DNA from 2 places in the Paenibacillus sp. 22594 genome. Region 1 is predicted to be linked to the other one. Evidence: riboswitches for the same ligand, from Rfam matches in the RefSeq annotation. Region 1 holds a riboswitch; the other holds the start of a gene.
What was found. A riboswitch is a leader RNA that binds a small molecule or an ion and turns the genes downstream of it on or off. The one in region 1 is predicted to bind cyclic di-AMP.
Positions count from the first base shown of each region.

Region 1 (4,213 bases):
TGCAAAATAATACAAAAATTTCTGGAATTCATCATAGAAAACAAGACTGAAAGGACGATGCAGCATGCGTTTATTCGACACACATACTCATCTGGATGCACCGCAATTCGACGAGGACCGTGAGGAGGTTATTGCCCGTGCGTTAGAGGCTGGTGTCAGCAAGATGATTAACATCGGATTTAACCGGGAAACGATTCCAACGACAATGAAATTGGCAGAATCGTATGATTATATTTATGCAGCAGTTGGCTGGCACCCCGTGGACGCCATTGACATGAAAGAGGAGGATATGGACTGGATTGCCTCCCTGTGCAGCCATAAAAAGGTGGTAGCTATCGGAGAAATTGGACTGGATTACTACTGGGATACTTCTCCAAAAGAGGTACAGCATGAGGTATTCCGCAAACAGATTCGAATGGCACGGGAACTGAAAATGCCTATCTGTATTCATAATCGTGATGCCCACGAGGATGTGGTACGAATTTTGCGGGAAGAGAAGGCAAATGAAATTGGCGGTGTTATGCACTCTTTTTCCGGGAGCTGGGAAACGGCCAAAATGTGTCTTGATCTGGGCTTTCATTTATCCTTCGGTGGACCTGTGACTTTCAAGAATGCCAGGGTGCCTAAAGAGGTGCTTGCCCAGACTCCAATGGACCGGCTTTTGATCGAAACCGACTCCCCATATCTGACGCCTCACCCCTTCCGCGGGAAGCGAAATGAGAGTGCTCATGTGAAGCTTGTCGCTGAGGCGGCAGCGGAAATAAAAGGGATTGATTTACAGGAATTAGCTGAAATTACGTATGCGAACGCACTGGAACGATTTGGAATTGTGTGAAAACGGGAGAAAAACAGGTGAAAAAAGAAGTATAGCCGATATATTAAACTTTTTTAATAAAAAAACGGCTGATTATTACAATATTTTAATGATTTTTTTGCGTAAACGTGGTTGAATCGTGCTTTACAACATGCATCAAAACAGGATATCATCTTTTCAGTGAAGTGAGCTGTTGTTACTGTGACAGTCACAATTTCATGGATCGTCTCGCTGAGTCTCCGTATGGAGAACGGGGGAACCAATAATGATCTGCCGCATGTCCGTACATAGAGTACAACATAGAAATGCCGTAGACTTTATTTGATTTCTTCACGTGGTCTTTGGGGTGAATTTGAGGGCAACCGCCGTGAGCGGGTGACCTGAGATAGGGCGTCTCTCTTATGCCCGAACCCGACAGCTAACCCCGTAAGCGCAAGTAAGAGAGGAAACCTCGTGCATAAACATTCCCGCGTATTCTGACACCCGGAGAGCCACGAAAGAGTCCTCTGTGAACTCTTTTGGGCTTTTTTTGTTTTTTGAATAATGCGGATGTTCCCAGCATACTGTTATACAACAGATGTCTGGAGTAGCTATGCCGAGCAGGCGGTCCATGAGCAGGAAACGCTAAAGCAATGCGGGCGTATCCTGTGCAATCTCAAACCTAGTTTCGTCAGAAGTGATAAAGTCACCTTTGTTATACAACTTGGACGACGGGGCTATGTAAGGAGGATGGAGAGAATGGGCGTATTCCAACCAGAAGTATCCCATGATTCGCAATCATCCAGCAGGTCTTTCGCATTACGGTGGAAACAAGTGAATCCTCGCGTACTTTCACTTGCAGGCGCAGCATCAATCGTTATCGCGCTGGTAATTCTGCTGTACGTACACGGTCAAAGCATTAAAGAAATAACTTTAGTAATAGACGGAAAGGTACAAACGCTGGAGACGCGGGATGCGCTGCTCAGCGATGTGCTGGCAAAGGAACAAATTTCGCTGCAGCCGCATGATGCTTTATCCATTGGCCTTAGTGATGAAATAAAAGACGGCGACCGTGTCGTAATCAACCGTGCGCAGGCCTTTAAGCTTACTGCGGATGGAACAACCAAAATGCTGTACACGACCGAGGATACCATCGGTCAGGCAATTGACAAACTGGGCATCAGCCTGGAAAGCTACGATAAGATTTATCCTTCGCTCAACACTGCAGTTTCTGCCGACATGGAAATCAAAATTGTCCGAATCAACAAGCAAGTGGTACAGCGGACAACGAATTTACCTTTCCGAGTAATTAAGACCGCAGACCCCTCCCTGACCAAGGGAACTGTAAGAGTCGCACAAGCAGGCAAACCGGGCGTAATGATCCAGCATATTGAGAAAATCTATCAAGATGGCGAGCTGGCATCTATGCGTATGATGGGCAAGGAAGTACAGGCGGTTACCAAAGACAAGATCATTGCTATTGGTACCAAGGCACTTCCCAAGGCTGCTGTAGCTACTACTGCAACTTCCAATTCAACCACTACCACAAAATCATCTAAAGTTAGCGCGAACAGTAATAATGTTGCCAGTAAGGCAGGCATGGATTTCGAGTACAAAAAAATAATCAAAAATGTATCGATGACGGCGTATTCATCTGAAGAGCCTGGTATTGGTACCCGTACGGCTTCCGGCACACGCGTAACGGAAGGTCGGACCATCGCTGTAGATCCAGACGTAATACCTATTGGCTGGTGGGTGTACATTGAGGGACTTGGGTTTCGCCGTGCAGAGGATACCGGCGGTGCCATTAAAGGCAACAAGGTGGATGTCTATTATGATTCACTGAGCCATGCCCGTAACTTCGGCCGTAAATCGCGTACGATTTATGTGATCGGACCTGTGAAGCCAGAGCTGAATTAAGCAGCAGATTTTTGCAAATTAGTGGTTTATAAGATATAGTGAGGGTAGCACTTAAGACTGTTACGGAATTATAGAGCTGCCGCTCATCACTTATACATTCTTTAGCCAATAAGAAGGGGAGCGAATCCTCTTCTTTTTGCGTTGCAGAGTAAGGAGTTTTGTAAATGATCAAGGAATTAATTGTTGTGGAAGGTAAAAGCGATACAGTTGCTGTTAAGCGTGCTGTAGATGCGGATACCATTGAAACAGGTGGTTCAGCAGTTAACCGCAAAGTAATCGCCAGGATTGCGCTGGCCATGGAGCGCAGAGGGGTCATTATTCTAACTGATCCTGATCACGCCGGTGAACGGATCCGGAAGATTGTGTCTTCTAAGGTGCCAGGCTGCAAGCATGCGTTCATTCCTGAAAAAGATGCTACCCGTAAAGGTGACATCGGAGTTGAAAATGCTTCTCCGGAGGCCATTCGTCACGCGCTTGAGCATGTTCATACTTCCTTTGAAGGCGCCCCGGCCCTGATTGGGTTGGAGGATCTGATGGCTGCGGGGATGATGGTGCATCCCCGGGCAGCGGAGCGTAGAATGGCGCTGGGCAATTTGCTGGGGATCGGCTACTGTAACGGTAAGCAGCTGTACAAGCGGTTGGCGATGTTTGGAATATCACGAGAGGAATTTGTAAATGCTCTCGCGCAAATTGATCAGGGAGGCATTACCTCATGAGTGGCAACAATCATATCTCATCCCCGGTACGCACTAAGGAAATTATCCAGCGTTACGGGTTCTCATTTAAGAAAAGCTTGGGCCAGAATTTTCTGATTGACCAGAATATACTGGACAAGATTGTGGATGCTGCAGGCCTGGACCAGGCAGCAGGTGCACTAGAGATTGGACCAGGCATTGGCGCTTTGACCGAGAGGCTGGCAATGTCCGCTGGAGTGGTGACAGCAGTAGAGATTGACCGGCGGCTGATCCCGATACTTCGGGATGTTCTCGCCTCTTACCCGCATGTCAAAATCCGGAACGATGATGTGTTGAAAGTAAATTTGCAGGAATTATTCGCTGAGGATTTTGCGGCTGTGGAAAGAGTCAGTGTAGTTGCCAATTTGCCGTACTATGTAACCACTCCAATCCTCATGAAGCTGCTTGAAGAAAAACTGCCGCTTAATAATATCGTGGTGATGATTCAAAAGGAGGTTGCCGAACGTATGGCAGCTTCACCTGGCGGGAAAGAATATGGCAGCCTTAGTATCGCTGTGCAGTACTATAGTGAACCTGAACTGGTCTGCATAGTGCCGCGCACGGTATTCATTCCTCAACCGAACGTGGAGTCGGCCGTGATCCGTCTCAAGGTGAGAGAGCGTCCCCCGGTAGAGGTTGAAGACGAGAAGCATTTCTTTGAGGTTGTACAAGCTTCCTTCACCCAGCGGCGTAAAACCATTGCCAATAATCTCAAAGCCCGGTTCTTTCCGGAAGAGGGACGAGAACGTCTGGAGTCTCTGCTGGC
Region 1 covers NZ_JBQENA010000021.1:11,691-15,903, forward strand. Annotated here, with positions in the region: gene ACTJKB_RS30495 (HD domain-containing protein) at 1-10, shown strand, start outside; gene ACTJKB_RS30500 (TatD family hydrolase) at 65-835, shown strand; cyclic di-AMP (ydaO/yuaA leader) riboswitch at 1,034-1,262, shown strand; gene ACTJKB_RS30505 (ubiquitin-like domain-containing protein) at 1,553-2,713, shown strand; gene rnmV (ribonuclease M5) at 2,878-3,429, shown strand; gene rsmA (16S rRNA (adenine(1518)-N(6)/adenine(1519)-N(6))-dimethyltransferase RsmA) at 3,426-4,213, shown strand, end outside.

Region 2 (4,213 bases), on a different contig from region 1:
ACGATGGCGTTCATGAACAGATGACCCATGCCTTGCCCGCATAGATCAGGCCGCATACCAATTCCTAGCCGAACTACACCTTCCATAGGGAATAGCTGTGCGAAGCCACAGAGAATCCCTTGACTGTTCACCACCGAGACGTATTGCTCACTCCGCAGCCGGGGATCGCCGAACTCAACGTCCAAAGCCTGCATTTGCTCCCAGGACATCCAGCCATAAATGTTGTACGGAGGTTTGTAGATCCATTCACAAATTTCTGCAGCGTGATTAACTTCCATGGGGACAACGTAAAAAGTTACCGGAGAACTAATCATCCGCCATCCGCCTCCCTTCAGAACGAAACGTTATATCATAATTATATACAAAACATTTCCATTTCGGCGCATAAACAATATATTTTAAAAAATTCCAAAAATCGCGGTTTTTTATGTTTTGCAAATAGTGAGTAGGGTAAGTAACTTTTGTAGCAAGTGTAAACGGCTTCGCCGTCCTTTTAAGGACGGTTTCCGTTTCAGCGAGAAATATAAGGATAATTTATTGCGTGAAACATATAAATTCTTATCTTTGGACAAAAAAACAAGCCCCCTCCAGGATTTCGGCAAAAATCCTGGATAAGAGCCTGTTCGGTTACAAAATTACTGATTATTGCACGTCGTCATTATCTTGGGAATCGGAAGCTACCGTTTGATAAGCATCTGTGCTCATGATTCGTTTGGCGCCAACGTAGCGGTTGACGTAGTAGCTGTCATTCAGCGAGCTGATGGTTACACCACGCTTGGAAGAAGCGTGTGCGAACTTACCTTCTCCGACATAAATCCCGACATGGGATACCCCTTTGCCGCTTGTATTGAAGAATACGAGATCTCCCGGTCTAATGTTATCGCGGGATACGGCAGTACCCATTTGGTACTGGGAACCAGACTGGTGAGGAAGGTTGATTCCCATCTTATCAAACACATACATGGTAAATCCGGAGCAATCAAAACCGTTAGTGGAAATTCCGCCTGATACGTACTTAGTTCCGATGGATTTGTCGATAACCTGATCCATTTTAGAGTCTGCGAAAGCGCTTCCTGCTCCGATGGTAAGAATGATCGAAAAGCTGAGTAGTGCTGCTGCTAGCTTCTTCTTCAAAAGTAAATACCCCTTCCAAATGCCTACGAGGTTAGCTTAAGGGTTCGGTTGAAGGTCCCCTATGACCCCTCTGTAAATAGGAGGTCAATTCACCCAAAATCGGTTCCCCCGTTTCCCTAATGATTAAGGAACTCGGCACGACGATTGATTAGATTTAGCTTACGGATTAAAACAATGACAAAACCTTTGTAAATCAGGTTTGAATAATTACAAAAATGTTACTATCAACTCACTGCGATAATTGTAACAAAGACAGAAGCACTTGGCAATCACTTAAAGCATATTAATACATATTTTTTGAGCCTTTTAAGAGGAAAAGGCTTGATTTACGCTGATTCTTTACGCTATAAGTTAGCTGCATGGAAGATCCGCCTGGAATATTTATCAAAAAGGTGTTTCAAAGCTCTAAAAAGCGTGTAAAAGGGAGAATAAGGAAAAGGGAAAACCCGGAAAATGATTACGGCAATAATCAGCTCCGGGCTTGTATAAGTTACATTTAGTTGTTAGAGGTGTAATGGTGAGGGGATAAAGCTTCAATTAATCGTAGGCAACAGTTTTGTAAGCTGTAGTGCTCATCACTCGTTTAGCGCCAACGTAGCGGTTGGCCCAGTAGGCTTGACTCAGCGAAGTTACAGTTACGCCGCGTGAGCTGGAAGATTGTGCGAATTTACCGCCTCCGACATAAATGCCGACATGGGAAACTCCCGAACCAAAAGTATTGAAGAATACCAGGTCACCTGAACGCAAGTTGTTCCGTGATACGGAAGTACCAACGCTGAATTGAGCCTTGGATGTGCGTGGCAGGGTAAGTCCGATACTTTTAAAAACATACGAGGTAAAGCCGGAGCAATCGAAACCGTTTGTGCTAGTGCCCCCGAACTTATAGGTGGTTCCGATGGTTTTTGCGATAACGGTGTCCATCTTGGAATCGGCGAAAGCGCTGCCAGCTCCGATTGTGAATACCATCACTAGTCCAAGTGCTGCTGCGGTACATTTCTTCTTAAAATTCTGACTTCTCAAAAGATGTACTCCTTCCAAGGCCTGCGAGGTTAGCTTAAGGATTCGGTAGAAGGTTCCCCTATGACCCCTCTAAAGCGAGATCAATTCACCCAAAATATGGTTCCCCCGCTTCCCGGTGCAGGGAATTTGGCGTTTTATGCACCAGAAGAGCGACGTGCCGACAATTTGTAAATGCTCTGGAATGTTAACGTGTTTGAATGTGCTGCATTTTAAAGATTACAAATTTGTTACTAGTAGTACAGGCATCATTGTACCAGAGGATTTACAGTTTTGCAAATACTCTTATTCACTTTGTAATCCAAAAAAGAGTCCCGCCCCCTCAAGGAGCAGTGACTCTTTTATTATGCCGGTTGAGCGGCTTAATTATTGTGGGAATGATTTACTGGACCAAAGGTGGTATTGAGCGGCGATTCCCCACATTTTGAAGAGTGTAGTGGGAAGTGGAGAGAACTGCCGTAGCAGAAGTGCTGGCATCCCCGGCCATAAGATTGATGCCGCTCCGCAAGCAAGCATCATTACCAGACCCCCTGCTCCCATCACAAGGGATAATCCCACAGAAGGAAGGATCACCTTCAGGCACACCAAGAGAGAAGAGAGAGTACCTGTGCCACCCGTATAACCGAACTGCATGTACAGCAGTACTTTTCGGATGAAGAACAGATATAGCAGCCAAGCCAGAATGTAGGGTGCCAGTTTCAGCAATAGCTTATAATCCAGAATTCCGCTTAACAGCAGTCTGTACATTTTGGGAAGAAGCCAATACAGGGGCAGAGCTGTAAGCACCCATTCTGCAAGACTGAACAACATTACCGGAAGCCCATACAGCCGCATACCCGGAAAAAAGAACATCCCGCGCTCCCCCTTACGCTCCTGATGGAGCTCATGGAGCAGTCCTGCGCGGATGAATGGGGAGAGCAGCAGCCTTAATGCGCTTAGCGCCAGCAGCATCCAGAGCCAGTGCTGAACACCGGAATCGGTGCCCAGTGCGAGCTGGCCCTCCACATAATACAGCAGTCTGCCTATCCCGCTACCGCCCGCATCCTGATCAGGATAACGCAGCAGTACCGGGACTACGGCGCTTTTAACGAACTTGTACATGAAATAACCCCAGAATAGCCGGTAGATAAACAATAGAATCAGTATATAAAATTGCTCTTTCATGCTGTGCCAGCCCCGGGATATCGATCTTTTCACATTCCTTCACCTCACCAGACAAGAGTTCCGAGCAGATTTTCAATCAGGTTGGTTATGCTAAGCGTCCATCGTGAGAGCGTGTCCTGCTCCAGTTCCGCGAGTCTGAAATTATTCAAATGCTTACTCTCCAGCAGGATGGAATGCTCGGGATCAATCTCTGCCGATATCAGCGGCGCTTTGTAGGACAGCTGAAACGTAGTTTGCTTGTCTTTTCCATTCCAATACCGCTGAACGGTATATCCATCCGAAAATGTAAACTTTACTGGCACATCCCCGTACTGGCTGCCTTTGTTGCTCACGGCGACTGATGAATCATAACGAAGGCCATCTGTGTCTCTCCCCTTTTTGTGAAGAGTGTTGACAATGTTATCTATGGAAAAATCAGGAGCGCCGCCACTATAAACATATTGAACGAAATACGTCTGCCACGATTTTTTGGTCACTTTTTCTACGGTCTTTTGAAAATCAGCTGTGGAAGGGTGCTGGAAACGGTATTTGCGGGCATAGGTGGCCATGATGGCATCCATCGTTTTGGTTCCCACTTGCTGCTCAATGTCTTTGAGAACCAGTTTGCCCCGGATGTATACGTTGCGTGTATAGGCATCGTCTCCGGTGTATTTCCAGGTCTCCAGATTGAGTGGCTGTGATGAGGTTACCAGACTGGCCTGAAGCGCAGTGTTGGAGGCTACCCCATATTCCTGTTCCATCAACCGGTCTTCTGCATAAGAGGTGAAGCTCTCATCCAGCCAGGCTTCCTCAAATTCATTGCTGGCTATCATGCCATAAAAAAACTGATGCCCGATTTCATGGATGACCGTACGTTCAAGCTGCGTGCCTGGGGCATCTTCGGCTGCGCCGAAGGCAG
Region 2 covers NZ_JBQENA010000018.1:16,421-20,633, forward strand. Annotated here, with positions in the region: gene ACTJKB_RS29870 (GNAT family N-acetyltransferase) at 1-314, opposite strand, end outside; gene ACTJKB_RS29875 (C40 family peptidase) at 643-1,134, opposite strand; cyclic di-AMP (ydaO/yuaA leader) riboswitch at 1,140-1,282, opposite strand; gene ACTJKB_RS29880 (C40 family peptidase) at 1,672-2,100, opposite strand; cyclic di-AMP (ydaO/yuaA leader) riboswitch at 2,158-2,296, opposite strand; gene ACTJKB_RS29885 (hypothetical protein) at 2,518-3,315, opposite strand; gene ACTJKB_RS29890 (M1 family metallopeptidase) at 3,360-4,213, opposite strand, start outside.
Region 2: it holds a riboswitch for cyclic di-AMP, as region 1 does, so the genes downstream of both, ACTJKB_RS29880 (C40 family peptidase) here and ACTJKB_RS30505 (ubiquitin-like domain-containing protein) in region 1, are expected to answer to the same signal.